DNA from 3 places in the Kosakonia sp. YIM B13571 genome. Region 3 is predicted to be linked to each of the others. Evidence: predicted binding sites of a transcription regulator. Region 3 holds the regulator's gene; each other region holds the start of a gene.
What was found. Region 3 encodes CRP, which controls carbon source genes, mostly activating them, when cyclic AMP is high. Its sites were predicted from a motif close to ATGTGANNNNNNTCACAT; they were not measured.
Positions count from the first base shown of each region.

Region 1: the regulator CRP is predicted to act here: its motif matches at 3,268-3,285, upstream of aaeR (HTH-type transcriptional activator AaeR).
Region 2: the regulator CRP is predicted to act here: its motif matches at 8,480-8,497, upstream of hpt (hypoxanthine phosphoribosyltransferase).

Region 1 is NZ_JBHZPL010000017.1:27,075-37,633, forward strand. Features, by position in the region: gene yhdP (AsmA2 domain-containing protein YhdP) at 1-758, shown strand, start outside; gene tldD (metalloprotease TldD) at 842-2,287, shown strand; gene aaeR (HTH-type transcriptional activator AaeR) at 2,327-3,250, opposite strand; gene aaeX (p-hydroxybenzoic acid efflux pump operon protein AaeX) at 3,429-3,632, shown strand; gene aaeA (p-hydroxybenzoic acid efflux pump subunit AaeA) at 3,640-4,572, shown strand; gene aaeB (p-hydroxybenzoic acid efflux pump subunit AaeB) at 4,578-6,545, shown strand; gene ACFX4O_RS23225 (NAD-dependent succinate-semialdehyde dehydrogenase) at 6,628-8,082, shown strand; gene ACFX4O_RS23230 (hypothetical protein) at 8,128-8,397, shown strand; gene yhcN (peroxide/acid stress response protein YhcN) at 8,459-8,722, opposite strand; gene yhcN (peroxide/acid stress response protein YhcN) at 8,824-9,087, opposite strand; gene argR (transcriptional regulator ArgR) at 9,467-9,937, opposite strand; gene mdh (malate dehydrogenase) at 10,346-10,559, shown strand, end outside.
Region 2 is NZ_JBHZPL010000005.1:250,555-261,113, reverse strand. Features, by position in the region: gene pcnB (polynucleotide adenylyltransferase PcnB) at 1-1,179, shown strand, start outside; gene folK (2-amino-4-hydroxy-6-hydroxymethyldihydropteridine diphosphokinase) at 1,176-1,655, shown strand; gene panB (3-methyl-2-oxobutanoate hydroxymethyltransferase) at 1,764-2,555, shown strand; gene panC (pantoate--beta-alanine ligase) at 2,567-3,421, shown strand; gene panD (aspartate 1-decarboxylase) at 3,559-3,939, shown strand; gene ACFX4O_RS15125 (polysaccharide deacetylase family protein) at 3,944-5,188, opposite strand; gene ACFX4O_RS15120 (ABC transporter permease) at 5,324-6,094, opposite strand; gene ACFX4O_RS15115 (ABC transporter ATP-binding protein) at 6,091-7,017, opposite strand; gene can (carbonate dehydratase) at 7,125-7,787, shown strand; gene hpt (hypoxanthine phosphoribosyltransferase) at 7,817-8,353, opposite strand; gene ACFX4O_RS15100 (glucose/quinate/shikimate family membrane-bound PQQ-dependent dehydrogenase) at 8,556-10,559, shown strand, end outside.
Region 3 is NZ_JBHZPL010000004.1:18,937-29,495, forward strand. Features, by position in the region: gene mdcA (malonate decarboxylase subunit alpha) at 1-1,534, opposite strand, end outside; gene ACFX4O_RS11685 (nicotinate phosphoribosyltransferase) at 1,743-3,233, opposite strand; gene prs (ribose-phosphate diphosphokinase) at 3,247-4,107, opposite strand; gene ACFX4O_RS11695 (NUDIX domain-containing protein) at 4,303-5,022, shown strand; gene ACFX4O_RS11700 (hydrolase) at 5,115-6,134, shown strand; gene ACFX4O_RS11705 (YheU family protein) at 6,131-6,349, shown strand; gene ACFX4O_RS11710 (phosphoribulokinase) at 6,404-7,273, shown strand; gene ACFX4O_RS11715 (OsmC family protein) at 7,316-7,720, opposite strand; gene crp (cAMP-activated global transcriptional regulator CRP) at 8,025-8,657, shown strand; gene ACFX4O_RS11725 (YccS/YhfK family putative transporter) at 8,704-10,559, shown strand, end outside.

The DNA of each region.
Region 1 (10,559 bases), on a different contig from region 3:
TCGCCATTCAGGGCGATACGCTGACGCTGGCGAATGGGCTGGTGGACAGCGGCACCGCGCGGCTGACCGCTGACGGTGAATGGGTCAATCGTGAAGGCGCGGAGCGCACCTCGCTGAAAGGCGTGCTGCGCGGTGAGAAAATTGATTCAGCGATGGGCTTCTTTGGCGTACCGACGCCGGTGCGTGATTCGTCGTTTGATATTAATTATGACCTGCACTGGCGCAGCACACCGTGGCAACCGCAGGAAGAGTCGCTCAATGGCATCCTGCGTACGCGTCTTGGCAAAGGTAAAATTACCGATATCAGCACTGGTCATGCCGGGCAGTTGCTGCGCCTGTTCAGCGTCGACTCGCTGTGGCGTAAATTGCGTTTTGACTTCAGCGATACCTTCAGCAGTGAGGGGTTCTGGTTTGATTCCATTCGCAGCACCGCGTGGATCAAAGACGGTGTGCTGCATACCGACGATACACTGGTTGATGGCCTGGAAGCGGATATCGCGATGAAAGGTTCCGTGAATTTGGTGCGCCGCGAGCTGGATATGGAAGCGGTGGTAGCCCCGGAAATCTCCGCGACTGTCGGGGTGGCGGCGGCCTTCGCCGTAAACCCGATTGTCGGTGCTGCGGTGTTTGCCGCCAGCAAAGTGCTGGGGCCACTGTGGAACAAAGTCTCGATTCTGCGCTATCGCATTACCGGCCCGGTCGATCAGCCGCAAATCAACGAAGTCCTGCGCCAGCCGCGTACGGACAAAAAGCAATGATTTGACGGCATCAGCGAATTGCCTCAAGCTCCTTATATCGCAATTTTTATTGCCCGCAGTGGCGGCAACGACGAGAAAAAATGATGAGTCTTAATCTGGTAAGTGAACAACTTCTGGCAGCAAACGGCCTGAGCCATCAGGATCTGTTTGCTATTCTCGGTCAACTGACCGCGCGTCGTCTTGATTACGGCGATCTCTATTTCCAGTCGAGCTATCACGAATCCTGGGTTTTAGAAGACAGCATCATTAAAGATGGCTCTTACAATATCGACCAGGGCGTGGGCGTGCGCGCCGTCAGCGGCGAGAAAACCGGTTTTGCTTATGCGGACCAAATCAGCCTGCTGGCGCTGGAACAGAGCGCGCAGGCTGCGCGTACTATCGTGCGGGAAGACGGCGATGGCAAAGTGAAAACGCTGGGTGCGCTCGAACATCCAAGTCTTTATACCAGCCTCGATCCGCTGCAGAGCATGAGCCGTGAAGAGAAGCTCGATATTCTGCGCCGCGTAGATAAAGCGGCACGCGCAGCGGATAAACGCGTACAGGAAGTGACAGCCAGTCTGACCGGCGTTTACGAACTCATTCTGGTGGCGGCGACGGACGGTACGCTGGCGGCGGATGTGCGCCCGTTGGTGCGGCTTTCCGTGAGCGTACAGGTTGAAGACGACGGTAAACGCGAACGTGGTTCCAGCGGTGGCGGCGGTCGTTTTGGTTATGACTGGTTCTTGCAGGATGTGGATGGCGATGTTCGCGCGGATGCGTGGGCGAAAGAAGCCGTGCGCATGGCGCTGGTAAACCTTTCTGCCGTTGCCGCACCTGCGGGCACGCTGCCGGTGGTATTGGGCGCGGGCTGGCCTGGCGTGCTGCTGCACGAAGCGGTTGGACACGGGCTGGAAGGCGACTTCAACCGTCGCGGAACGTCTGTATTCAGCGGCCAGATGGGGCAACTGGTGGCCTCAGAACTGTGTACCGTTGTGGACGATGGCACCATCGCCGATCGCCGCGGTTCTGTGGCGATCGATGATGAAGGAACGCCGGGCCAGTACAACGTGCTTATCGAAAACGGCGTGTTGAAAGGTTATATGCAGGACAAGCTGAATGCGCGTCTTATGGGCGTTAAGCCGACCGGTAACGGACGTCGTGAATCTTATGCGCATCTGCCAATGCCGCGTATGACCAACACTTATATGCTGGCGGGGAAATCAACGCCGCAGGAGATTATCGAATCTGTCGACTACGGCATCTACGCACCGAATTTTGGCGGCGGCCAGGTCGATATCACTTCCGGGAAATTTGTCTTCTCCACTTCTGAAGCGTACCTGATTGAAAAAGGTAAGGTCACCAAAGCGGTGAAAGGCGCAACGCTGATTGGCTCCGGTATCGAAGCGATGCAGCAGATCTCCATGGTGGGTAACGATCTGAAGCTGGATAACGGCGTTGGCGTCTGCGGCAAAGAGGGGCAGAGCCTGCCGGTGGGTGTGGGCCAACCGACGTTGAAAGTCGATAACCTGACCGTCGGCGGTACGGCTTAAACCTTTTCTCACCCTCTTCGCACGAAGAGGGTGAATTCCTTACACTCTGCGTCCCTGCATGCCCTGATACACTTTCGCCACTTCAATAAAGTAATCCGTCAGATAATTAATGCACACCTGCACTTTCAGCGGCAGCTTATCTTTTTCGGTATAGAGCGCATAAACCGGGCGCGGATCCGACTGGTAACGCGGCAGCAGAATCTCAAGCTGGCCACTGTTGATCTCGTCGATCACCCACATTAACGGCACGAATGCGATCCCGGCACCGGCGGTCAGCCAGCGCGTTAGCGTCATTGGATCGTTGGTGACAAAACGCCCTTGTGGGATAAGCCGCGTGGCGATCCCTTCCGGAGCCACCAGCTCAAATTCGTTATCCGGACGCACGCTGTATTCAAGCCATGAGTGGTTCACCATATCCGCTGGCTTTTCAGGAATGCCGTACTGAGCAAGGTAGCTTTTAGCTGCGCAAACCACCATTGGCATCGCGCCAAGACGGCGGGAGAAGAGGCTGGAATCCTGCAACGCGCCGACGCGGATCACCAGATCCAGACCGTCAGCAATCAGATCCGGTGCCGGGATACCCGTGACGAGATTTACCGACAAACCCGGATGCTCTTTGAGCATATCGGCGGTCATTTTTGCCAGCACATTTTGCGCCATGGTTGAAGAACTGCCAATACGCAGCGTACCGATTGGTGTGTTGTTAAAGGCGTAAAGCTGTTCGTGAACGTCCTGCACTTCATGCAGCATCCGGCGGCAGCCCTGGTAGTAAATCTTCCCTGCTTCGGTGAGCCCCAGGCTGCGCGTGCTGCGGTTCAACAGCTTTACCTGCAACTCATCTTCCAGTTTGGCGACGGTCTGGCTGATGGAGGAAACACTCATTTGTAGCTGTCGGGCGGCGGCGGTAAACGAACCTAATTCCACCACTTTGGCAAACACCGACATGCGTTTTAGTCGTTCCATTATTCACTCTGAGTTAAAAGTGATTTAGATCACATAATATAGATAACAGCATAACAGTTACGTTAATATACTATCTATTAAGAATATTCACGTCACTCTCGCCTGGCTCTCCTTGCCCATACTCCTGCGGTGACGTTAGAACGAATTGTCACCTGCACGCTCTCTAATCAAGGTCAACATGAGTCTGTTTCCCGTCATCGTGGTGTTCGGTTTGTCGTTCCCACCGATTTTTTTCGAATTAATTTTGTCACTGGCGATCTTCTGGCTGGTGCGTCGGGTGCTGGTCCCCACCGGGATCTATGACTTTGTCTGGCATCCGGCATTGTTTAACACTGCGCTGTATTGCTGCCTTTTTTACCTGCTGTCGCGCCTGTTTGTCTGAGGTAGAAGTGAAAACACTAACAAGAAATATCTCTCGCACCGCTATCACTATGGTGCTGGTAATCCTGGCGTTCGTCGCGGTTTTCCGCGCCTGGGTTTATTACACCGAATCGCCCTGGACGCGCGACGCGCGCTTTAGTGCGGATGTTGTCGCTATCGCGCCGGATGTCACCGGGCTTGTCACCGCCGTTAATGTGCATGACAACCAACTGGTGAAAGAGGGCCAGGTGCTGTTTACCATCGATCAACCGCGTTACCAAAAAGCGCTGGCGGAAGATGAAGCCGATGTTGCCTATTACGAAGCGCTGGTGGCGGAAAAACGCCGCGAAGCCGGACGCCGTAACCAGTTGGGTATTCAGGCCATGTCGCGTGAAGAGATCGACCAGGCCAACAACACCCTGCAAACTGAGCTGCATCAGTTAGCCAAAGCTCAGGCGACCCGCGATCTGGCGAAGCTGGATCTGGCGCGCACCATCATTCGTGCGCCAGCCGATGGTTGGGTGACAAACCTTAACGTCTACGCCGGTGAGTTTATTACCCGTGGTTCCACCGCGGTGGCGTTGGTGAAACAACACACCTTCTATGTTCTGGCATATATGGAAGAGACCAAGCTGGAAGGCGTGCGTCCCGGTTATCGCGCGGAGATCACCCCGCTTGGCAGCAATCTGGTATTGAAAGGCACGGTGGATAGTATCGCCGCAGGCGTCACGAACGCCAGCAGCAGCAATGACAGCAAAGGTATGGCGACCATCGATTCCAACCTTGAATGGGTGCGGCTGGCGCAGCGTGTGCCAGTGCGTATTCGTCTCGACAAACAACAAGGCAACCTGTGGCCGGCGGGCACTACCGCGACGGTAGTGGTGACAGGTAAATCCGATCGTGATGAAAGCCAGGATTCCTTCTTTCGCAAAATGGCGCATCGACTGCGTGAGTTGGGGTAATCGCGATGGGGCTGTTATCCATTGCCAACCAGCATTTGCGTTTTGCTTTCAAGCTGGCCTTTGCCGTCGTGTTGGCACTGTTTGTTGGTTTTCACTTTCAGCTTGAAACCCCGCGCTGGGCGGTGTTGACCGCAGCCATTGTCGCGGCGGGCCCGGCGTTTGCCGCTGGTGGTGAGCCCTATTCCGGGGCGATTCGCTACCGGGGGATGTTGCGTATTGTCGGCACCTTTATCGGCTGTATCGCCGGGCTGGCCATCATCATCATGCTGATCCGCACCCCGCTTCTGATGTTAATGGTGTGCTGTATTTGGGCCGGATTTTGTACCTGGGTCTCGTCGCTGGTGCGTGTTGAAAACTCTTACGCCTGGGGGCTGGCGGGTTACACCGCGTTGATTATTGTCGTCACTATTCAGACGGAACCACTGCTGGCACCGCAATATGCCGTTGAGCGATGCAGTGAAATCGTGGTGGGTATTCTCTGCGCGATTGTCGCCGATCTGCTCTTTTCTCCGCGCTCCGTCAAACAGGAAATTGACCGCGAGCTCGATAGCCTGCTGCTGGCCCACTATCAACTGATGCAGTTGTGTATCAAGCATGGCGATAGCGAAGAGGTGGACAAAGCCTGGGCTGCGCTGGTGCGCCGTACCACTGCGCTGGAAGGGATGCGCAGTAACCTGAACATCGAATCTTCCCGCTGGGGGCGCGCTAACCGCCGCCTGAAAGTGATCAACACCTTGTCGCTGACGCTGATCACCCAGGCGTGTGAAACCTATCTGATCCAGAATACCCGTCCCGAGCTTGTTACCGACACATTTCGCGAGCTGTTTGCCGAGCCGGTCGATAACGTGCAGGAGATGCACAAGCAGTTAAAAAGAATGCGTCGAGTCATCGCCTGGACCGGTGAGCGGGAAACGCCTGTCACCATATATAGCTGGGTGGGTTCGGCGACCCGCTATCTGCTGCTGAAACGCGGTGTGATTGGCAACGCGAAAATCAGCGCCGTCGAAGAAGAGGTGTTGCAGGGCGAAGTGGTGGTGAAAGCGGAATCTGCCGAACGCCACCATGCGATGGTTAACTTCTGGCGCACCACGCTTTCTTGCATGCTCGGAACCTTGTTCTGGCTGTGGACCGGCTGGACATCTGGCAGCGGCTCAATGGTGATGATCGCAGTGGTCACCTCGCTGGCGATGCGTCTGCCGAACCCAAAAATGGTGGCGAAAGACTTTATCTACGGCATGCTGTGGGCGTTGCCGATTGGTTCGTTCTATTACCTGGTTATCCTGCCATCGACGCAACAAAGCATGCTGTTGCTGTGTATTAGCCTGGCGGTGCTGGCGTTCTTTATTGGTATTGAAGTGCAAAAGCGGCGGCTGGGTTCAATGGCGACGCTGGCGGGCACCATTAATATTCTGGTGCTGGATAACCCGATGACCTTTAAATTCAGCCAGTTTCTCGATAACGCGCTGGGGCAACTGGTTGGCGTGGTTCTGGCGATGGTTGTGCTTTTGCTGGTGCGCGATAACTCCCAGGCGCGCACCGGGCGTATGCTGCTGAACCAGTTTGTTTCCGCGGCCGTTTCGGCAATGACCACCAATACCGCGCGTCGCAAAGAGAACCACTTGCCCGCGCTGTATCAACAGCTTTTCTTGCTGCTGAATAAATTTCCCGGTGATGTCGCGAAGTTCCGCCTCGCGCTGACGCTGATTATTGCGCATCAGCGCCTGCGGGATGCGCCGGTGCCGATCAATGATGATCTCTCGGCGTTTCACCGCCAGTTACGGCGTACTGCGTCACAAGTTATTTCGGCGGGTAACGACACGAAACGCCGCCGTTACTTCACTCAGTTGCTGGAAGAGCTGGATATTTACCAGCACAAGCTACACCACTGGAACGCACCGCCGCAGGTTACTGAGCCGGTATACCGGCTAACGGGCATGTTGCATAAATACCAACATGCGCTGACCAGCAGTTAATGCCAAACCGACGCCAAAAGCGTCGGTTTTTTTATGGCTATACTTTCTAAGAGTTTTTATAAACCGCAGATCAGGAGGACAAATGACAACGCAGTCACTGCAGGACAATGCGCTTTTTCAGACCGGCTATCTGGTTGATGGTGTCTGGAAATCGCTGGATACCACATTTGACGTTCTGAATCCGGCGACGGGCGAAACTATCGCGAAAGTTGCCAAAGCAGGCAAGAAAGAGACAGAAGAAGCCATTGCCGCTGCGACACGCGCCTTTCCCGCATGGCGGGCGAAAACCGCGAAAGAGCGCTCGACCATTTTGTATCGCTGGTATGAATTGATCATTGAAAACAAAAGCTGGCTTGGCAGATTGATGACCACTGAGCAGGGCAAACCATTGAAAGAAGCAGAAGGTGAAGTGGAATATGCCGCCAGCTTTATTCAGTGGTTTGCCGAGCAGGCAAAACGCGCAAACGGTGAAATTATCCCGCCCATCAAGCCAGGCTCACGCATTCTGGCGACGCGAGAACCGATTGGTGTGGTGGCCGCGATTACACCGTGGAATTTCCCGATGGCGATGTTGACCCGCAAGCTTGGGCCCGCGCTGGCGGCAGGCTGTACCGGCGTTATCAAACCGGCAAATAACACACCGCTTAGCGCTTTTGCGTTGCTGGCGCTGGCGAAAAAAGCCGGTGTGCCGGACGGTGTGTTGAACGCTGTTGCCGGGAATACATCTGAAATCAGCGATGCGATTATGGCCAGCCATGAGGTGCGCAAAATCTCGTTTACCGGCTCGACGGCGGTGGGGAAAACGCTGGTGCGCAACGCAGCTGAAACCATGAAAAAAGTGTCGATGGAGCTGGGAGGAAATGCGCCTTATATCGTGTTTGAGGATGCCGACATTGATGCGGCGGTGCAGGGCGCTGTTGCCAATAAATTCCGTAATGCGGGGCAGGTGTGCGTCAGCGTTAACCGCTTCTACATTCATGAATCTGTCTACGATAGCTTTACACAAAAACTGACCGAGGCTGTTAATGCGCTAAAAGTGGGTAATGGCCTGGATGAGGGCGTGGTTGTAGGTCCGCTGATTGAACGCGCTGCGGTGGACAAAGTGCGCGAGCATGTCGACGATGCTGTCGTCAAAGGGGCGAAAGTATTAGCCGGTGGCAAACCGCACAGCCTTGGCGGTAACTTCTGGCAGCCAACGGTGCTGGGTGATTGCAGCGATGGTATGAAACTGGCGCAGGAAGAGACATTTGGCCCGGTTGCCGCCTGTTTCCGTTTCACCAGCGAAGAGGAGGTGGTGCAACGTGCCAATGCAACACCGTTTGGTCTGGCCGCTTATTTCTATACGCAGAACCTGCAGCGCGTATTCCGCGTTTCGCAGGCGATCGAAAGCGGCATGATCGGGATTAACGAGTGTGCGGTATCAACGGAGCTGGGGCCGTTTGGCGGGGTGAAAGAGTCCGGTCTTGGCCGGGAAGGTTCGGTGCTGGGGCTGGAAGAGTTTCTGGAAGTGAAAACTCTGCACCTTGGGGGATTGTAATCATGTGGGCGGCGTTTTGCTGCCCTGTTGGGCTGATGGCGGAAAATGAATATCTACACTTTCGATTTTAAAAATATCGCTGATCAAAGTGCTTTCTACCGCGAGTTTAGCCGCCTGTTCGCTATTGAGCGCGAGAAAGTCCACGATCTGGATTCCTTGTGGGACACGGTGATGGATGGCGCGCTGCCCTTACCGCTGGAAATTGAATTTATTCATCTACCGGAAAAACAGCGCCGCCGCTTTGGCGCGCTGATCCTGCTCTTTGATGAAGCGGAAGAGGAGCTGGAAGGCGAGCTACGTTTTAACGTGCGGTGAGCGAAGGCAAAAAAAAGCCCCTGACAGGCAGGGGCAAGTCGTCGGACAAGACGACGAGGGTTTATTTATACAGTTCAGCCGTAACGTGGGTGCTATCGCCCGTACGTGCTTCAATAATACGGTAGCTGCTCGCGCCAGCCTGATCGGCTTTAGCAGAGAGCTCCTGGCGAATGTCCATTGGGACGCCCGCTCTTTGGGAAATGGAAACACTGCCCATAGGTTGCAGGTTGTTGGCCTGATCGCTATTAACAAGCGTTGCGGCGCTCGCACCGAAAGAGATCAAGGATGCAAGGCCAAGGGATGCGATGATGAGATTACGTTTCATTGTCTGTCTCCTTAAAAGAGACTCAACGGCGAGAAGGGTTAAAGTGCTATTTTTGTGCCTGGTGCCGTTGAGTGACGGTTAGATAGGGTTATCGGTAAAACTTATTTATACAGCTCTGCGGTTGCGTGCCATTGGTCGCCGCTACGTGCTTCAATGATGCGGTAAGCTGAAGCACCTTGTTCTTCCGCTTTTTTACTCAGTTGCGCGTTCATGTCCATCGGAGACGCTGTGACAGAACCGATGGAAACGGTACCCAGTGACTGGCGAGATTGAGCTTGTTCCGCGTTGATGGAATCCGCCGCGAAAGCGCCAAATGACAGGGCTGAAAGGATACTCAGTGTTGCAACGGTTGATTTGATATTCATGTCTAATACCTCGTCGTATTCTTTTATTTAATTTTTCGGAGGGTCTTGTTTCGTGACCCTCATCACAAAATCAAGTATACACTAATCACGCAAATAATTAATACCAAGCTAATTATAACCATGATGAATGGGAATATGATTTGCGGTTTTATATTGCAGAAAAGCATAAAAAACAGTGTTCAGGTAAAAATTTAGTTAACGATAGTTAAGAAAATCATATGGATAGATGAATTTGATTTTTTGTGCGGTGGCATGCGCTGGGAAAGGGAAGCGAAACCATAAATCGCACTAACTGCTAAGTCTTTGATAGGGGAAAAGTCGAGTTGGGGAGCAAAAAGCCGAACATTCCCCCACAGCCGAAGCCGAGGGGAAGCGCTCATTACAATTCTTGTTCGAACAGCACCAGAATAGCTTCGAAGAGGTCTTTAACCGTAAAGCCTTTGGCTGGAGTCGTGAAAATGGTGTCATCCCCGGCAATAGTGCCAAGGATGCCCTCCGCTTTGCCCAGTGAATCCAGCAGACGCGCAATCAACTGTGCAGCGCCAGGGCTGGTGTGGATCACCACGACCGCATCGTTATAATCGATATCCAGCACCAGGTTTTTCAGTGGGCTGGAGGTGGTGGGAACACCCAGTTCTATCGGCAGGCAGTAGACCATTTCCATTTTCGCGTTGCGCGTACGCACCGCGCCGAATTTGGTCAGCATGCGAGAGACTTTAGATTGATTGATATTGTCGAAGCCCTCCTCTTGCAGAGCCTGAACAATTTCTCCTTGAGAACTGAATTTCTCTTCTTTAAGAAGCGCTTTAAACGCTTTAACTAATTCTTCTTGTTTTGCCGAGCTTCGCATAAGTCACCCGTAATATGGCCGTGAAAACAACATTATTATGCATATTGATGAATTTTTATGCAAATATTCTCGCGAGGAATTTCTGAAAACTGCTGAGAAGGCGCGAAGTTTATCAAATCCTGTAATGAAGCACAGCCACATGTGTCTTACGTCGCAAATAAGATTAAAAAGTAAATTAAATGTTATAAAGTTGATGTTATTTTGGTAGATATCGCAGCTATATTATAAACTCTCAGTGTTAGTTGCTTAGATTGCCGATCTGACGGTCATATCCATCCTTATATAAGATCTTAACAGTGGGCTGCGCCGCACTATTTTGGCGCGTTTATTGTCATAATTACCAGGGTGGATTAAGGTCGCCGCAACGGAGTAACAAAATATTTAGCTAACCATAATAAGGAGTTTAGGATGAAAGTCGCAGTCCTCGGCGCGGCCGGTGGTATCGGTCAAGCGCTTGCCCTACTACTGAAAACACAACTGCCTTCAGGTTCAGAACTCTCTCTGTATGATATTGCACCTGTCACCCCTGGGGTTGCCGTTGACCTCAGCCATATTCCTACCGCAGTAAACATTAAAGGCTTCTCCGGCGAAGATGCGACGCCAGCGCTGGAAGGCGCCGATA
Region 2 (10,559 bases), on a different contig from region 3:
CTGGGCAAAAAACCAAAAGATTTTGACGTAACCACCAGCGCAACGCCGGACCAGGTGCGTAAACTGTTCCGCAACTGCCGCCTGGTCGGCCGCCGTTTCCGCCTTGCGCATGTGATGTTCGGGCCGGAAATCATTGAAGTCGCCACGTTCCGTGGTCATCACGACGAACAACAAACCGATCGCACCATCTCCCAGCGCGGGCAGAATGGCATGCTGCTGCGCGACAACATTTTCGGTTCCATCGAAGAAGATGCTCAGCGCCGCGACTTCACCATCAACAGCCTTTATTACAGCGTTGCTGATTTCACCGTCCGTGATTACGTCGGCGGTATGCGTGATTTAGAAGAGGGTGTGATTCGCCTGATCGGTAACCCGGAAACCCGCTATCGCGAAGATCCGGTGCGCATGCTGCGCGCAGTGCGCTTTGCCGCCAAGCTCAATATGCGTATCAGCGAAGAGACCGCCGAGCCGATCCCGCGTCTCGCCACGCTGATTAACGATGTTCCCCCGGCGCGCCTGTTTGAGGAATCGCTGAAACTTCTGCAGGCCGGTTACGGTTACGAAACCTGCCGTTTACTGCGTGAGTATGGTCTGTTCCAGCCACTGTTCCCCAGCATCACCCGCTACTTCACCGAAAAAGGCGACAGCCCGATGGAGCGGATTATTGAGCAGGTGCTGAAGAATACGGATAACCGCATTCACAACGACATGCGCGTGAATCCGGCGTTTTTGTTTGCTGCCATGTTCTGGTATCCGCTGCTGGAAAACGCCCAGCGCATTACCCAGGAAGGCGGGCTTGCCTATTACGACGCTTTCGCGCTGGCGATGAACGATGTGTTGGATGAAGCCTGCCGTTCGCTGGCGATCCCCAAACGCATCACCTCGCTGATTCGTGATATCTGGCAGTTGCAATTGCGGATGTCCCGTCGGCAGGGCAAGCGCTCATGGAAGCTGATGGAACACCCGAAATTCCGCGCGGCCTATGATTTACTGGCACTGCGTGCCGAAGCCGAAAATAACGGCGAGCTGCAACGTCTGACGAAATGGTGGGGTGAATTCCAGGTTTCTGCACCGCCGACTCAGAAAGATATGCTGGATGATTTAGGCGACGAACCGGCAGAACGCCGTCGCCATCGCCGCCCGCGTAAACGCGCACCGCGCCGCGAGGGCAGTGCGTGACCCTCGCGTATATCGCGATCGGCAGCAACCTGGCGTCACCACTCGACCAGGTTAACGCCGCGATTATCGCCATTGGAGAGATCCCACAAAGCCGCATCGTGGCGGTCTCTTCGCTATATCGCACTCCCCCGCTTGGCCCGCCGGATCAACCGGACTACCTCAACGCCGCCGTGGCGCTGGAAACCCCTCTTGCACCAGAAACGCTGCTGGATCACACGCAACGCATCGAACTCCAGCAAGGCCGCGTGCGTAAAGCAGAACGCTGGGGGCCGCGCACGCTCGATCTCGATATCATGCTGTTTGGCTCACTGACACTGAATACCGAACGCCTGACGGTGCCGCACTACGACATGAAAAATCGTGGCTTTATGCTGTGGCCGCTGTTTGAAATTGCGCCCGATCTGCACTTCCCGGACGGCACATCGTTGCAGGACACTCTTGCGAGCCTGAACGCACCGAAACCCGACGCCTGGTAATTTTCCGCTTTCCTCACACCCTGCGCTTACCGCCTGTCTAAAATCATTGCCCACCTGATTGTTGCTGCTAGAATGCGCCAGAATCGCTTTCGACTATCAGGAAACGCTATGAAACCCATCACTATCTCCTGGCTGCATAAATGCAAGCAGGAAAAGAGACGCTTCGCCACTATCACCGCATACGACTACAGCTTCGCAAAACTGTTTGCCGAAGAAGGGATTAACGTAATGCTGGTGGGTGATTCGTTAGGGATGACGGTACAAGGCCATGACTCCACCCTACCGGTAACGGTTGCCGATATCGCTTATCACACGCAGGCTGTCCGCCGTGGTGCACCGGCCTGCCTGTTGCTCGCCGATCTGCCGTTTATGGCCTACGCCACGCCAGGGCAGGCGTTTGACAACGCCGCCGTGGTCATGCGCGCGGGCGCCAATATGGTGAAAATCGAAGGCGGCCGCTGGCTGGCTCCCACGGTAAAAATGCTGACTGAACGCGCCGTGCCGGTGTGCGGCCACCTGGGTCTGACGCCGCAGTCCGTTAATATTTTCGGTGGTTATAAAGTTCAGGGGCGAGGCGACGCAGCGCAAGGGCTGCTTGACGATGCGTTGGCGCTGGAAGCCGCAGGCGCGCAACTGCTGGTGCTGGAATGTATCCCGGTCGAGCTGGCGCAACGTATCACGGCGGCGTTAACCATTCCGGTGATTGGGATTGGCGCAGGCAATGTCACCGACGGCCAGATTCTGGTGATGCATGACGCGTTCGGCATTACCGGCGGGCATATCCCGAAATTCGCAAAAAATTTCCTCAATGAAGCAGGCGACATGCGCGCAGCGGTCAGGCAGTATGTTGCCGAAGTCGAATCCGGAACCTATCCGGGTGAAGAACACAGTTTCCATTAAGGAGCCTAGTTGTGTTGATTATTGAAACCCTCCCGCTGCTGCGCCAGCACATCCGCAGGCTGCGTCAGGAAGGTAAGCGTATTGCGCTGGTGCCAACGATGGGCAACCTGCACGATGGCCATATGAGGCTGGTCGACGAAGCCAAAACCCGCGCTGATGTGGTGGTAGTGAGTATTTTCGTTAACCCAATGCAGTTCGACCGCCCGGATGATTTAGTGCGCTACCCGCGTACCTTGCAGGAAGATTGCGAAAAGCTGAACAAGCGCAAAGTCGATATTGTTTTCGCCCCCGCACCCGCGGACATCTACCCGCAGGGCACCGATACCCAAACGTATGTCGATGTGCCGGGCCTCTCCACCATGCTGGAAGGCGCAAGCCGTCCGGGCCATTTCCGCGGCGTGTCGACTATCGTCAGCAAGCTATTCAACCTGGTGCAACCGGATATCGCCTGCTTTGGTGAGAAGGATTACCAGCAGTTGCAACTGATCCGCAAAATGGTGGCCGACATGGGCTATGACATCGAGATTGTCGGTGTGCCGACCGTGCGGGCGAAAGATGGCCTCGCGCTGAGCTCACGTAATGGCTATCTGACGGCCGATCAACGCAAAATTGCCCCGGCGCTCAGCAAAGTGATGAATTCGGTAGCCGATAAACTGCTGGCGGGCGAACGCAATGAAGAAGAGCTGATTGCCATTGCCGGGCAGGAGATCAACGACGCGGGCCTGCGCGCCGATGATATTCAGATCCGCGATGCGGACACGCTTCTGGCGCTGTCTGAAAGCACTAAACGCGCGGTGATTTTGATGGCGGCATGGCTCGGCCAGGCGCGGCTTATCGACAACAAAGTGGTTGAGTTAGCCCGCTAGACAGGGCGGAAAAATCGGGCAATACTCCACTCCTGGCTTGCTCTTACGCCCGCCAGGACGTGGCGCGAGCACACGAGGGATTCGCAGGGAGCCGCCCTCCATTTTCAGGTTAATTATCAGTAATGAAGGTTTAACTTATGATTCGCACGATGCTGCAAGGCAAGCTCCACCGCGTCAAAGTGACGCAGGCCGACCTGCACTACGAAGGTTCCTGCGCGATTGACCAGGATTTCCTTGAGGCGGCCGGTATTCTGGAATACGAAGCCATCGATATTTATAACGTGACCAACGGCAAACGCTTTTCTACCTACGCGATTGCCGGCGAGCGCGGTTCACGCATTATCTCGGTTAACGGTGCGGCAGCACACTGCGCAGACGTCGGCGATATCCTGATTATCGCCAGCTACGTCACCGTGCCGGATGAGGTTGCCCGTAGCTGGCAGCCGAAAGTGGCCTATTTTGATGGCGACAACGAGATGAAACGCACCGCGAAAGCCGTGCCGGTTCAGGTTGCCTGATGCCCTACCCCTGCGGCTGATTACTGATCAGCCGCGACATTGTCTCCAGCGAATCCGTTCTCAGCACGTACAACCGCTTCAGTAAAAACGGATTATCTCCCGGTTTCACCTTGCCACGCACCGTGGTCACCGCCAGATGAAAACCTGCGTCATTCGCCGCTTGTATCGCTTTATCGTCATAGCCGCCAAATGGATAGGAGAGATAAAGCACATGCGGGTTGAACTGCGCCAGCGCGCGGCGTGAGCGTTTAAAATCGAACAGAATATTGTGATAGTTGCGACTCAGCAAAATCGGATGCATCGACTCATCAACCCGGTGCAGGAAATGGGTATGTGACTGTACATCGAACACATCCTGAATATGATTCAGCTCCGACACGCTCATAAACTGCAAGAATTTCGGGTCCCACGGCTGCGGCTTGCGCTTAATGCGTGACGAAATAATAAACGCCGTCGCTTTAAAACCATACTCGTGCAGGATCGGATAAGCGTAACGGCTGACGGATTTCAGCCCATCATCAAAAGTGATCACTACCGAACGCGCAGGTAAATTCATGCGGTTACGCACATAGCCTTCCAACTGGTACATCGACAAGGTGGTGTAACCCTGATCGCGCAGCCAAGTCATTTGGTTGGTAAAAGCGCGCACCGAGGTCGTGGTCGAGGTGTGGCGGAAGCGGGTGTTTTCCTCATCACGAAGGATATGGTGATAAGTCAGTACCGGAATGCCGCTGTCTTCTTGTGCATCCAGGCTACTGATCCACGCCAGCCGATTGCCGATGCGTATCTGAAACCAGGTCTGGTTCAGGCGGTCTTTCAGCTTATCGATTATCGGATAACGCAGGTTTTCCGCCAGTGTGCCAACCTGTTTACTGGTGATATCCGGCGACGTATAGAGCGGCGTATCCCGCCAGGTGATCAGGTTTTGGTTACTGAGCGGTTTATTCAGATCGCCAAGCGTATCTTCTACCCGTTCATTGCCAGGCACCGTGCCAAGATGACCCCGGTCAATAAACCCGCTGCCGAAGCCAAAGCGAAACGCGTAATAATCTTCCGCCCCCGGCACCACCGCCAGGATCTGCCCGGCGCGAATATTGCCGACAGTAACGACTCTGTCTCCTACCTGCGCCCAGATATCGGCATCTTCAGTGGTTTGCATATAGCGCGCGGGAATGCGTTGTTCACTGACAATACTGGCAGACGCGCTCCAGGTAACCAGCAACAATAAAAGGGTAATCAAACGAGACATGAGGTGGACCGAATAGAAAAACTGCACCTATTGTAGCAACAGAACGGGAGAAACCAACGGTAATGAGCAGTCTAAAAAATAGCCTAATCTCTGGGATTGGCTCTCTTCCACAGAAGAGAGCCGTCGCGCTCAGACTTAACTTCGCAGCCCACGTCCGCGATTAATGAGATACCAGCACAGCAGGTAAAAAGCGATGATAAACACCACCAACACACCAACGGTGGTAAACAGCGGCACATCGGAAATGCCGAGGAAACCAAAACGGAAGCCGCTTATCATATACACGATCGGGTTGAGGTGCGACAGCGCCTGCCAGAACGGCGGCAGCAGCGTCAGGGAGTAGAACACCCCGCCCAGGTAAGTCAACGGCGTCAGCACAAAGGTCGGAATGAGGCTAATGTCATCAAAGGTTTTGGCAAATACCGCATTCAAAAGCCCCGCCAGCGAAAACAGCACCGCTGTCAGCAGCAACGTCAGGCCAACAAACAACCATGAATGCACCTGAAACGGCACGAAAAACAGCGAAACCGCCGTCACCAGGATGCCCACACACAAGCCGCGCGCCACGCCGCCGCCAACATACCCGGCGATAATGACATGCGTTGGCACCGGTGCCACCAGCAGCTCCTCAATGTTGCGCTGGAACTTGGCGCTAAAGAATGATGACGCTACGTTGGCATACGCGTTGGTGATCACCGCCATCATGATTAAGCCCGGCACGATAAACTGCATGTAGGTAAAACCGTGCATTTCACCGATACGCGAACCGATCAGGTTGCCGAAAATAATAAAGTAGAGCGTCATAGTGATCACAGGCGGTACCAGTGTTTGCACCCAAATACGCATGAAACGCTGGATCTCTTTGTACCAGATACTCTTCAGCGCCACCCAGAACAGCTGCATCATGCGCTTTCTCCTTTTCTGTCATGAACCAGCGTGACAAACAGCTCTTCGAGACGGTTGGCTTTGTTACGCATACTCAATACCTGCACGCCCTGCGCGCTAAGCTGGCTGAACACGCTGTTCACGCCCTGCTCGCGCAGCACTTCTACCTCAAGCGTGGACGTATCCACCAGCCGGTATTGATACCCTTCCAGCTTCGGCAGCGGGCTTTTCGGCGCTAAATCGAGAATAAACGTCTCGGATTTCAGCTTCGACAGCAGCGCTTTCATCGACGTGTTTTCAATCAGATCGCCACGCTGAATAATGCCGATGTTGCGACACAGCATCTCGGCTTCTTCCAGATAATGCGTCGTCAGAATGATGGTGGTGCCTTTGTCGTTGAGATCTTTTAAAAAGCCCCACATTGAACGACGCAGTTCGATATCAACACCCGCGGTTGGCTCGTCGAGAATCAACAGCTTAGGTTCGTGCATCAGCGCACGAGCAATCATCAGACGGCGCTTCATCCCGCCGGAAAGCATCCGCGCACGTTCGTTGCGTTTTTCCCACAGATCGAGCTGGTTCAGGTACTTTTCGCTGCGCACAAGCGCATCTTTACGATCAACGCCGTAGTAACCCGCCTGGTTAACGACAATCTGTTGCACGGTTTCAAACGGGTTAAAGTTGAACTCCTGTGGCACCAGCCCCAGTTGACGTTTCGCGTTCACCACGTCTTTTTCAAGATCGTAACCAAAAACGCTAACGCGCCCGGAAGATTTATTTACCAACGAACTGATAATGCCAATGGTGGTGGATTTGCCGGCACCATTGGGTCCGAGAAGCGCGTAGAAATCGCCCGCTTCTACTTGTAAATCAATGCCGCGCAGCGCCTGAACGCCGCCCGGATAGGTTTTTTTAAGCTGCTCAAGCTCCAGTGCAATGGTCATGAATTATCACTTACCTGTTTTCTTACACTCGATGTGTGGTTTAAAAAGACGGAGAGTTCACCTATATTAGCGCAACGCACTTATCTGGTTACAGGTTGTTAACCTCCATGAAAGACATAGATACACTCATCAGCAACAATGCACTATGGTCAAAAATGCTGGTGGAAGAAGATCCTGGATTTTTCGAAACACTGGCGCAAGCACAGAAGCCGCGCTTTCTCTGGATTGGATGCTCCGACTCACGCGTACCCGCAGAACGCCTTACCGGGCTCGAACCGGGTGAACTGTTTGTACACCGTAATGTTGCAAACCTGGTTATCCATACCGATCTGAACTGCCTCTCCGTGGTGCAGTACGCGGTAGATGTGCTGGAAGTTGAGCACATTATCATCTGTGGTCACTACGGTTGCGGCGGTGTGCAGGCGGCGGTTGAAAACCCGGAACTGGGCTTAATCGACAACTGGCTGCTGCACATTCGCGATATCTGGTTTAAACATAGCTCGCTGCTGGGCGAAATGCCGCCTGAGCGTCGTCTCGATACGCTGTGCGAGCTGAACGTGATGGAACAAGTCTACAACCTGGGCCATTCAACCATTATGCAATCCGCGTGGAAACGTGGCCAGAAAGTGACGATTCACGGCTGGGCTTACGGCATTCACGATGGCCTGCTGCGCAATCTGGACGTCACCGCCACTAACCGCGAAACGCTGGAACAACGCTATCGCCAGGGCGTGTCAAATCTGAGCCAGAAGCACATCAACCACAAATAACAATCGGGGCCATTATCGGCCCCGTTTTTTTACTCGTCCAGCATCACCACTTTGCCGACGTACGGCAAATGGCGATAACGCTGCGCGTAATCAATACCGTACCCCACCACAAACTCGTCCGGGATAGCAAAACCAACGAATTCGACCGGCACATCCACTTCACGACGCGACGGTTTATCCAGCAGGGTACAAATCGCCAGCGATTTTGGCTCGCGCAGGCGCAGGATCTCGCGCACTTTCGACAGCGTATTACCCGAATCGATAATGTCTTCAACGATCAGCACGTCTTTTCCACGAATGTCTTCATCGAGATCTTTGAGGATTTTCACATCGCGGGTAGTGGACATACCGCTGCCGTAGCTGGAGGCGGTCATGAAATCGACTTCATGCGACACCTGCACTTCACGGCACAGGTCAGCCATAAACATAAACGAGCCGCGCAGCAGCCCAACCAGCACCATTTCGCTGCCGCTATCTTTATAACGCTCAGTGATTTGACGACCCAGCTCAGCGATACGCGCTTTGATCTCCGCTTCCGGGATCATCACTTCAACAGTGTGTTTCATTTTACTAACCATATGATTTAAAGAGTAAATCACTCAATACCGGCACTTAAACCAGTGATTGAAATGCAAGGTGCGCAGTATACCAGCAAAAAGATTGTTGCGGGTTATTCCGCGACAAAGCTCATTTTGTGATGACGATCACACTTGTTAACTCCTATAATTACTTGCTATCAAAATATTAACAAATCAACGGATGTGTTTTATGGCGGAAACAAAAACTCAACAGTCGCGGCTGCTTGTCACGCTGACGACGCTCTTTGCAGCCTTCTGCGGGCTGTATCTTTTAATCGGTGGGGCCTGGCTCGTCAGCATTGGCGGCTCCTGGTACTACCCCATCGCTGGTCTGGTCATGCTCGGCGTGACATGGCTATTGTGGAAGGGCAAGCGCGCCGCGCTGTGGCTGTACGCCGCCCTACTGCTGGCGACAATGATTTGGGGCGTGTGGGAAGTCGGTTTCGACTTCTGGGCGCTGACACCGCGTAGCGACATTCTCGTCTTCTTCGGTATCTGGCTGATTCTTCCGTTTGTCTGGCGGCGGTTGATTGTGCCGTCCAGCGGTGCGGTCGCTGCGTTGGTGGTGGCCCTGTTAATGAGTGGCGGCATCCTCACCTGGGCGGGTTTCAACGATCCGCAAGAAGTTCACGGCACCCTGAGCGCCGATGCCACACCGGCAGCGCCAATTTCACAGGTAGCCGATGGTGACTGGCCAGCCTATGGCCGTAACCAGGAAGGCCAGCGTTACTCGCCGCTGAAACAGATCAATGCCGATAACGTGAAAAACCTGAAGGAAGCCTGGGTGTTCCGCACCGGCGACCTGAAAATGCCAAACGATCCCGGTGAAATCACCAACGAAGTGACGCCAATTAAAGTGGGCGACACGCTGTTCCTGTGTACCGCACACCAGCGTTTGTTTGCGATTGATGCCGCCAGCGGCAAAGAGAAGTGGCATTTCGATCCGCAGCTGAACACCAATCCTTCGTTCCAGCATGTGACCTGCCGCGGTGTTTCGTATCATGAAGCCCGTGCCGATAACGCCAGCCCGGATGTGGTCGCTGACTGCCCGCGCCGCATTATTCTGCCGGTGAACGATGGCCGTCTGTTTGCGCTGAATGCGGATAACGGCAAGCTGTGCGAAACCTTTGCCAACAAAGGGATCCTGAACCTGCAGACCAATATGCCGGACACCACGCCGGGTCTGTACGAGCCGACATCTCCGCCGATCATCACCGATAAAACCATCGTGATTGCCGGTTCGGTAACGGATAACTTCTCAACCCGTGAAACCTCTGGCGTTATCCGTGGTTTCGATGTGAACACCGGGAAATTGCTGTGGGCCTTCGATCCGGGCGCGAAAGATCCCAACGCGATCCCGTCGGATGAACACACTTTCACCTTTAACTCACCGAACTCGTGGGCACCTGCGGCTTATGACGCGAAACTGGATTTAGTCTATCTGCCGATGGGCGTGACCACCCCGGATATCTGGGGCGGCAACCGTACGCCGGAGCAGGAGCGCTATGCCAGCTCGATCGTCGCGCTGAATGCCACCACCGGTAAACTTGCCTGGAGCTACCAGACCGTACACCACGATCTGTGGGATATGGATATGCCGTCCCAGCCGACGCTGGCGGACATTACCGTGAATGGCAAAACCGTACCGGTGATCTACGCACCGGCGAAAACCGGTAACATTTTCGTCCTCGATCGTACCAACGGTAAGCTGGTGGTTCCGGCACCGGAAAAACCGGTTCCGCAAGGCGCGGCAAAAGGCGATTACGTAGCCAAAACCCAACCCTTCTCCGACCTGAGTTTCCGTCCGACGAAAAACTTAAGCGGCGCGGATATGTGGGGCGCCACCATGTTCGACCAACTGGTGTGCCGCGTGATGTTCCACCAGATGCGCTATGAAGGCATCTTCACGCCGCCATCTGAGCAGGGCACGCTGGTATTCCCGGGTAACCTGGGGATGTTCGAATGGGGCGGGATCTCCGTTGATCCAAACCGTCAGGTGGCGATTGCCAACCCGATGGCGCTGCCATTTGTGTCAAAACTGATCCCACGTGGTCCAGGCAACCCAATGGAGCCGCCGAAAGATGCGAAAGGCACCGGTTCGGAATCCGGTATTCAGCCGCAGTATGGTGTACCGTTTGGCGTGACGCTGAACCCGTTCCTCTCGCCGTTCGGTCTGCCTTGTAAACAACCGGCC
Region 3 (10,559 bases):
CCGGGTAGACCACTTTGCCGCTCTGGCGAAGTTGGGCGACACGTTTGGCGTCAACGCCCAGCCCGATATCGGTGATCCCTGCAACTGCCGCGACCATCGCCCGGCGCTCTTCAAGACTTTCGGCGCGATAGAGGTAAGCAATCCCCTCTTCGGTCAGCACGTGCGTCACGTCATCGCCATAAATCATCACCGGTGCCAGCGGCATGCCGGAGGATTTCGCCACTTCCACAGCGTCGAGTTTTTCCACGAACGTGGGTTTCGCACCGGCCTGGAAGGTTTCCACCATCTGCACCACCAGTTTTTTACCGCGCTGCATCGGATCAGGTTCGGTGATCATGTTCAGCCAGGCCGGTGTCGCGTGGCGGCGACCGTGCGGGTCATGGCCCATGTTTGGCGCGCCACCAAAGCCCGAAAGACGACCGCGGGTCACGGTGGAAGAGTTCGCCAGGCCATCGACTTGTAACGTCGAGCCGATAAACATATCGACCGCGTACTGGCCGGCTAGCTGGCAGAACGCACGGTTGGAACGCATGGAACCGTCGGAACCGGTAAAGAACACATCCGGGCGGGCGCGGATGTACTCTTCCATCCCCAATTCGCCGCCGAAGCAGTGCACACTTTCCACCCAGCCGCTTTCAATCGCCGGGATCAGCGTCGGGTGCGGGTTCAGCGTCCAGTGTTTACAGATTTTGCCTTTCAGACCGAGCTGCTCACCGTAAGTCGGCAGCAGCAGTTCGATGGCTGCAGTGTTGAAACCGATACCGTGGTTGAGCGACTGCACCTGATGCTCGGCGTAGATACCTTTGATGGCCATCATCGCCATCAGAATGTGTTCTTGCTTGATCAGGCGCGGGTCGCGGGTAAACAGCGGTTCGATAAAGAATGGTTTGTCGGCGACCACCACGTAGTCGATCCAGGAACCGGGAATATCCACGCGCGGCAGGTCGCATTCGTCATCCACCAGCTCATTGACCTGAGCGATAACGATGCCGTCACGGAAGGCGGCAGCTTCAACCAGCGCCGGGGTATCTTCGGTACTTGGGCCGGTGTAGAGGTTGCCTTTGCGGTCTGCTTTATAACCGGCAATCAGCGCCACATTCGGGCACAGGTCAACGTACAGGCGGGAGTAAAGTTCGATGTAAGTGTGGATCGCGCCGATTTCCAGCAGGCCATCTTCCAGCAGTTGCGAAATACGCAGGCTCTGGGTGCCGGAGAAGGAGAAATCCAGTTTGCGGGCGATGCCCTTTTCGAAAATATCAAGGTGTTCGCTGCGCCCGACGCTCGGCATAATCATATGCAGGTCGTGGACTTTCTGCGGGTTGACTTCAGCCAATGAACGCGAGAGGAAATCGGCCTGTTTTTGGTTGTTCCCTTCCAGCACCACACGGTCGCCCGGTGCAATCAGTTTTTCCAGCATGGCGACAAGGTCGCCGGTCGGCAGTACCTTGCCCTGCACGGGAATGGACGCCAGGCGGCGCTGTTTCTCGCTGCGCCGCGTGTTCCATACCTGTGCTGGCGTTTGCCCAGATAACATTATTAACCTCCTGATTCAGCTCATCATTTTGACTTGCTTAACACTGAACTCAGTGTGCGCCGTGGTGAGAAAGCCATCAATTAAGGAGGCGGCCAAATCATTAGCCTGAGAGTAATAATCAAATGAAAGTATTTGTGATGTGTGTCAATTTCCACATCGGAAGAAAGGCTTATAGCGCTGGCGGTACGGGCGTACCGCCAACTGAGGATTAACGCTGGTTCGCCAGGCGCTGGCGAATCTGTTCAAAATGCTCGGTCTGGTAGAGTTTGCCGTCAAGGAAACGGGTTTTCAGTTCTCCACCTTTTTCCTGTTCCCAGCTCTGTTCATCGTGCAGTTGCAGTTCGCCTTGCGCATCGCGATCCACGCGCAATAACCCGCGCGCCGAACGTTTCAGGCCGTTATCGGTTTTTGGCTCTTTAAAGATCATTCGCCCTTCACCGTTGACCGCGCCCCAGGTCGCTTTCATCGCAAAACCGAAGGTATCGCGGGTGTTGTACTGATAAGTAAAAGAGCCGACACCAAACACCACGTTAGAGCTGGCGAAACCTTTGGCTTCCAGACGGCGCAGGATCTCATTGGCGCGCGCCAGGGTAATGGAGTCGCCGTAAATCAGGCCGACATGCGGATCCAGCACTTTGTAACCCTTCTCATTAACCGTGCCGCCAAAGATTTCCCACAGCACTTCTACCGACCCTTTCTCCTCCGGGCTGCGCTGTGCTCGCGTGTCATCATCCGCGCCTGTACCGCAGAGAATTTCCACCGGATCACCGCTGTCCGGGCGGAACACCACGCGCCCTTCACGCCCCAGGATTATCTGTTTCAGTTCGCGGGTATATTCCGTCAGTACGCGCCAGTAATCCCAGGTATCGGAGACGATAGAGACAAATCCCTGCGGATAGATATCGGCAATCAGGCGGCGGAACGTTTCAATTTCATGGTCGTGTTCACCCATGCACATCACGCTGTGCTCGGTGGCAGGAATGCTGGCACCCATGAAGTACTCTTCACCACCGGTGTAGTGATCGCGGGCATACAGCAGCGAGGGAATACTGTCGGTGCCTTTAAAACTCAGTAAATGCCCCGCACCCGCCTGCGCCGTGTCGTGCAGACCAGCCATGCCGCGAAACGAGAAGTCGTGGCACTGGAAATCGAGGTGTGACAAATCCGTGCAGGTTTTCGCTGCCCACTGCTCGCAAATTTTACGGTAGTGGTGCGCAATGGTGGCGTTGGTGGAGGCTTTCCACAGCTCGGCGGAGAGTACGGTTTCCAGGTAGTTCACCAACCAGAAAAACTCCTCGCGGGTGTTGGTAATGGTCAGAACTGGCACTTTCATCGGCACTTTACTGCCTTCATCCAGCGACTTAATGTGCAGCGGCAGATAGCCCAAACGGTGCAGCGCGCGAATGTGATCGACTGCGACGGCGTCCCTGCCGAGATAGTTATCCATCACCTGCTTGTATTCGTTAACGACTTCCTCTTCCGGGCGGGCAAAAAAGCCGTCGTTGAACAGATCGACCATAAACCACTTCAGGAACCCCTGCAGACCGAAGAACACCAGCTTGCCGTCGGCCACCGGCGACTGAAAAAAGCGGTCGCTGCGCGGCGTGAAATTGGAGTAAACCTGCGTTGTCCCCTGTGGGTACTGCACACGGTGCGAAACTTTGTAACCGTCGATAGCCAGAATCGGATTGATATTCATGATGTTGTCTCCCTTAAGCGCGGAAAATAGCGTCAATGTCGATCAGTTCAACTCGCGGATCCGTCAGTGCAGGCGAGGTGAAGGATGTGGTGGTGTAAATCGCGTCGATACCGTTATTGAGCAGGTTCTCAACCCCTTTGGAAAAGACACCGTGCGTGACATACAGGCTAACGCTGCGGGCGCCGGCATCGCGCAACACCTGGGCTGAACCAATAAAGGTGCCACCTGCATCGCAAAGATCATCGACGATCAGCAGATCTTTGCCCGCGACGTCTCCGGCCACCAGCGCGAAACCTGTCAGGTTTCCGGTTGCGACATCACGCTCTTTTGTGAGGATGGCGTACTCTTGCGCGCCACTGGCTTTCGCCACGTTATGGATTTTCTTCAGCGCACCGGCATCCGGCGCGACCAGCATCAGCTCGCGATTGCCAATGGCGCGACGCAGAGTTTCGCTCTGCATTAAGCAGCTTTCCTGCGCGATGACTACGCAGTTATTGATGGCTGCTGCGGCGGCGTCACTGTGTGGGTCGAGCACAAAAACTTTGTTGAAATTGAGTGTGTTGAGTAAGTTTGCGAAAACTTTCAGCGCGAAGCTGTCGCCGGAAACCATATGCCTGTCCTGACGCGCCCACGGCAACCATGCCAGCTCCAGATGGCTCACCGCGATATCGGTGGCGTGACGAACGGCGTCCACCAGTTGTGCCAGCAACATGAAGTCGTTCATATCGCGCATCGCGGCAACACGCACCCGCATCTGCTGGGCGAATGACGGAAGTTTGCCGGTGACTTTGAGCCAGACAGCTCCGTCTGGAAAGACGCCATGGCTCAGTGCAACCTGCGCGTTATCTATGAATAATTCGATTCTGCTCGCCATCTTTCACCTCGACTCAATAATTAATGTCCCTTGGACACAATTAATATTGTCTATAAGACACTTATTAGGCAAGCATTTTTTTAATCATTGAGGAACTAAATACTTAACCACCTGAAAATTAACAAGATAAAAGTTAGCTTGCTGCCCCAGGGCAGGCTGATAAACTTGTGGCGTGTAAAAAGGAGCGAATGAGCGATGATCAGTGAAGCAGAGTACCTGAAATCTTATGATGCCAGCCGTTTCCCCTCACCGCTGGTGACGGTGGATAGCGTGCTGTTTACGGTGCATCAGCAGGTGCTTTGTGTGTTATTGGTTCAGCGAGCCAGCCAGCCGCAGCAAGGGCGCTGGGGATTACCCGGCGGATTTATCGATATGGTGCAGGATGATTCCACGCGTGCCACGGCGCTGCGCAAACTGACGGAAAAAACCGGTGTTTCCCCATCGTGGCTGGAACAGTTGGATACCTTTTCCGGCCCGCAGCGCGATCCGCGCGGCTGGAGCCTGACTATCGCCTGGTTTGCGCTGATTTCGTGGATGTCCTGCGCGCCGCATATTGCAAGCGTAAGCGACGCAAAATGGGTGCCGGTGAGTGAGCTGGATACCATGGAGCTGGCTTTTGATCACCGGACAATAATCCATGCGGCGCTGCACCGGTTGCGGCAGAAAACCATGTACTCGCTCCTGCCGGTTTATTGCTTGCCCGATACGTTTACCCAGGCGCAATTGCAGGAAGCAACCGAGATAATCCTTGGCCAGCCTATTCAGCGTAAAAGTTTGATTCGCCGCTTTGAAGCCTCCGGCATGTTTGAAGAGACCGGCGAAAGCGTGGCGACCGGCGCGCGTAAAGCGCGTTTATGGCGGCGTAAACCAGGCGTCGACATACATCTGTTTTCGCGGAATTTGCTAACAGATTAATACGCGATCGTGCTAAGTCCCGTAAAATGAACAAACGGAATGCTCTTGCGCGGTTATAGTTGTCCCAATACCTACTCTATTTTTTCTGTGTTATGGCTGAAATTACACCTTCACAACTTTCGGAAATTGCAGATGATACGCATGACTTTCGCCCGATGCGCGGCGTGCGTAACCCGCATTTCCAAACCATGCTGCCACGCATTTTACGTCGACGCTTACAGTTTGAACCCTGGTGGCAGCGCCTTGAGCTGCCGGATGGCGACTTTGTTGATTTGGCCTGGAGCGAAGAACCGAATCAGGCGAAACATAAACCGCGGCTGGTGGTTTTTCATGGTCTGGAGGGCAGCCTTCACAGCCCTTACGCGCACGGTCTGGTGCATGCGGCGAAGCAGCGCGGCTGGCTTGGCGTGGTGATGCATTTTCGCGGCTGTAGCGGCATCCCGAATCGCCTGAACCGCATTTATCACTCGGGCGAAACCGAAGATGGCACCTGGTTCTTGCACTGGTTACATCAGGAATTCGGACCCGCGCCAACCGCAGCGGTGGGTTATTCGCTCGGCGGGAACATGCTCGGCTGTTTACTGGCAAAAGCCGATGATAACTTGCCTGTCGATGCAGCGGTGATTGTCTCTGCTCCGTTGGTGCTGGAAGCCTGCAGTTATCATATGGATAAGGGATTTTCCCGCGTTTATCAGCGCTACTTGTTGAATTTGCTGAAAGCGAACGCCGCGCGCAAGTTACGCGCCTATCCCGGCTCGCTGCCAACCACCTTGCCTGCGCTGCGTAAGTTGCGCCGTATTCGCGAGTTCGACGATCTGATCACCGCAAAAATCCACGGCTTTGCCGACGCACTGGATTACTATCGCCGCTGTAGCGCGATGCCGGTTTTGCCGGATATTCGTAAACCGACGCTGATTATCCACGCGAAAGATGACCCGTTTATGGATCACAACGTGATCCCGGATGCCGGGCATTTGCCGGCAAATATTGAGTACCAACTGACGGAACATGGCGGCCATGTCGGGTTTGTTGGTGGAACCTTGCGCCACCCGGAAATGTGGCTGGAAAAACGCATTCCGGATTGGTTATCCGCTTACCTGGAAAGACGATGATTATTCCCTGGCAAGAAATTGATGCGCAGACGCTGGACAATCTGATTGAGAGCTTTGTCTTGCGCGAAGGCACTGATTATGGTGAACATGAGCGTTCACTTGAGCAAAAGGTCGCCGACGTTAAACGGCAGCTGCAACGCGGCGAAGCCGTACTGGTGTGGTCGGAACTGCACGAGACGGCCAATATAATGCCGCGCGGACAGTTCCACGACTGAACAAATACATGGCGGCTGGCTATACTGAAATAATCGTTAATTCAGGGAGTTGCTATGTCCGCCAAACATCCGGTTATCGCCGTTACAGGCTCCAGCGGCGCGGGAACCACCACCACCAGCCTCGCCTTTCGTAAAATCTTCGCTCAGCTCAATATGCACGCGGCAGAAGTGGAAGGTGACAGTTTCCATCGCTATACCCGCCCGGAAATGGATATGGCTATCCGCAAGGCCCGCGATCTTGGGCGGCATATCAGCTATTTTGGCCCGGAAGCCAATGACTTTGGCCTGCTGGAACAGACGTTTAGCGAATATGGTCAAACTGGCAAAGGCCAGGCGCGCAAATACCTGCACACCTACGATGAAGCCGTTCCCTGGAACCAGGTACCGGGCACGTTTACACCCTGGCAACCGCTGCCTGAGCCGACCGATGTGCTGTTTTATGAAGGTCTGCACGGCGGTGTAGTGACCCCGCAAAACGATGTCGCAAAGCATGTGGATTTGCTGGTGGGCGTAGTGCCGATCGTCAATCTGGAATGGATTCAAAAGCTTGTCCGCGATACCAGCGAGCGCGGGCATTCGCGTGAAGCGGTGATGGATTCTGTCGTGCGCTCGATGGAGGATTACATCAATTTTATTACGCCGCAGTTTTCCCGTACGCACATCAACTTCCAGCGCGTGCCAACGGTGGATACCTCCAATCCCTTTGCGGCGAAAGGCATTCCCTCGCTTGACGAGAGTTTTGTGGTGATCCACTTCCGTAATCTGGAAGGGATTGATTACCCGTGGTTACTGGCGATGCTGCAAGGCTCGTTTATCTCGCATATGGATACGCTGGTGGTGCCTGGCGGGAAAATGGGGCTGGCGATGGAGTTGATTATGACGCCGCTGGTGCAACGGCTGATGGAAGGCAAAAAGATCAAATAATGTAGAAAGCCCGGTAAGCAACGCGCCGCCGGGCTTTTCGCATCAGGCTTCGATAACTTCGTAAGAGTGGGTGATGTTCACCGCTTTTTCGAGCATCAAGGCCACGGAGCAATACTTCTCCGCGGATAAATCCACCGCGCGGGAAACCGCCGCATCCTTCAGATCTTTTCCGGTGACGATAAAGTGCAAATTGATGTGGGTAAACAGGCGCGGCGCTTCTTCGCGACGCTCTGAGGTCAGCTTCACTTCGCAGTCGGTCACGTCATGACGCCCTTTTTGCAAAATAGAAACCACATCGATGGCACTGCATCCGCCCGCCGCCATCAGCACCATTTCCATCGGGCTTGGCGCTTTGTCGCCGGAGTTGCCGTCCATCAGGATTTGGTGACCCGATGCGGACTCACCAAGGAACGTTAACCCTTCAACCCATTTCACACGTGCCTGCATTTTCTTCACTCCGGAGTGGCAATTTTCTTTACAGATTACGCGTACATAACAAAACTCGCAACGGAAGGCGACCTGCGTCATGCTGAAGCGAGACACCAGGAGACAGGCGGTAAAAGCTATGCTAAAACACTCTGGATGCTACAGAGATAAATGGATGTTACGCATGTATGCATGACATCATACTTTAGAGACCGCAGATGACGCTGACGGTCCGCTTCCCAGGATGCGGGAAGCTTAGATTGCAACCCCAGACGTAGGGGCTCATCCTGTGTCTGAGACAGCTTATAACAGAGGATAATCGCGCATGGTGCTTGGCAAACCACAAACAGACCCGACGCTTGAATGGTTCTTGTCTCATTGCCACATTCATAAGTACCCGTCGAAGAGCACGCTGATTCACCAGGGTGAAAAAGCGGAAACGCTGTATTACATCGTTAAAGGCTCAGTGGCAGTGCTGATCAAGGATGAAGAAGGTAAAGAGATGATCCTCTCTTACCTGAACCAGGGAGATTTTATCGGTGAACTGGGCCTGTTCGAAGAGGGTCAGGAGCGCAGTGCATGGGTACGCGCTAAAACTGCTTGTGAAGTGGCTGAAATCTCCTACAAAAAATTCCGTCAGTTAATCCAGGTTAACCCGGATATCCTGATGCGTCTTTCCTCACAAATGGCGCGTCGCCTGCAGGTCACTTCAGAAAAAGTGGGCAACCTTGCCTTCCTTGACGTAACCGGCCGTATCGCGCAAACGCTATTAAATCTGGCGAAACAGCCAGACGCAATGACCCACCCGGACGGCATGCAAATTAAAATTACTCGCCAGGAAATTGGTCAGATCGTCGGTTGTTCCCGTGAAACAGTGGGCCGCATTCTCAAAATGCTCGAAGATCAGAATCTGATCTCCGCCCACGGTAAAACCATCGTCGTATACGGAACGCGTTAATCTGTAAAACGGCGCAGCTTACGCGCTGCGTCGTTTTTCTTCCCTCATGTGGCGCAGGCTGATTTATCATCCCGAAATCAACTACGCACTGCGACAGACGCTGGTGTTATGTTTGCCTGTGGCCATTGGTCTGGTTACCGGCCATCTGCAACAAGGTCTGCTGTTTTCCCTCGTTCCCGCCTGCTGCAACATCGCCGGGCTTGATACGCCACATAAACGTTTTTTCAAGCGCCTGATCATTGGCGGAAGCTTGTTTGCTGGCAGCAGCCTGGCGGTTCAATTATTGCTGGCGAAAGATCTTCCATTGCCGTTGATCCTCACTGGGCTGACGCTGGTTTTAGGCGTGACCGCCGAAATTAGCGCGCTGCACGGTCGCCTGCTCCCGGCTTCGCTCATTGCCGCCATCTTTACGCTCAGCCTTGCCGGTAATATGCCGGTATGGGAGCCGCTGCTTATCTATGCGCTGGGCACGCTGTGGTACGGGCTGTTCAACTGGTTCTGGTTCTGGATGTGGCGAGAGCAACCACTGCGCGAATCTCTCAGCCTGCTCTACCGGCAACTGGCGGATTACTGCGAGGCGAAATACAGCCTGCTGACGCAGCACGCCGACCCGGAAAAAGCGCTGCCGCCGTTGCTCGCCCGCCAGCAAAAGGCGGTGGATATGATAAGCCAGAGCTATCAACAGCTGCATATGCTGGCCGCCAATAAGCACAACGATTACAAACGGCTACTGCGGGTTTTCCAGGTAGCGCTGGATCTACAAGAGCACATTTCGGTGAGTTTGCACCAGCCGGAAGAAGTGCAAAAACTGGTGGAACAAACCCACGCCGAGCAGGTGATCCGCTGGAATGCGCAGACGGTCGCCGCTCGCTTGCGCATCCTGGCTGATGACATTCTCTACCATCGCTACCCTACTCGCTTCAACATGGATAAGCAGATCGGCGCGCTGGAAAAAATCGCCCGCCAGCACCCGGATAACCCGGTCGGGCAATTCTGCGCCTGGCATTTTAGCCGTATCGCTCGCGTCTTGCGCACTCAGCGCCCGCTCTATGCCCGCGATCTGATGGCGGAAAAGCAGCGGCGCTTACCCCTTTTGCCAGCCCTGAAAAGTTATTTATCACTGAAATCCGCAGCGCTGCGTAATGCCGCGCGGATAAGCGTAATGCTCAGCATCGCCAGCCTGATGGGCAGCGCCCTGCATTTACCGAAACCCTACTGGATCATGATGACGGTGATGTTTGTCACGCAAAACGGTTATGGCGCAACGCGCGTTCGCATTGTCCACCGGGCGGCGGGAACCCTTGCGGGGCTGGTAATTGCGGGGGCAACGCTGCACTTTCATGTTCCGCTCGGTTTTACGCTGGCCGCGATGCTGATGATTACGCTGGTCAGTTATCTCATTATTCGGAAAAACTACGGCTGGGCGATGGTGGGTTTTACCATTACCGCCGTCTACACCTTGCAGTTGCTGACGCTAAATGGTGAGGAGTTTATCGTCGCCCGGCTTATTGATACGTTGATTGGTTGCCTGATTGCCTTCGGCGGCATGGTCTGGCTGTGGCCGCAGTGGCAAAGTGGCTTGCTGCGTCAGAATGCGCATGATGCGCTGGAAACGGATCAGGAAGCGATTCGCCTGATCCTAAGCGATAACCCAGAGCCAACACCGCTTGCCTGGCAACGTATGCGCGTAAACCAGGCGCATAACGCCCTGTTTAACTCGCTAAACCAGGCCATGCAGGAACCGGGATTTAATACGCGTTATCTGGAAGATATGAAACTGTGGGTAACGCACAGCCAATTTATCGTTGAGCATATCAATGCGATGACGACACTGGCGCGCGAACATACGATGTTGACGCCGGAACTGGCGCAACGTTATTTGCAATCCTGCGAAATTGCCCT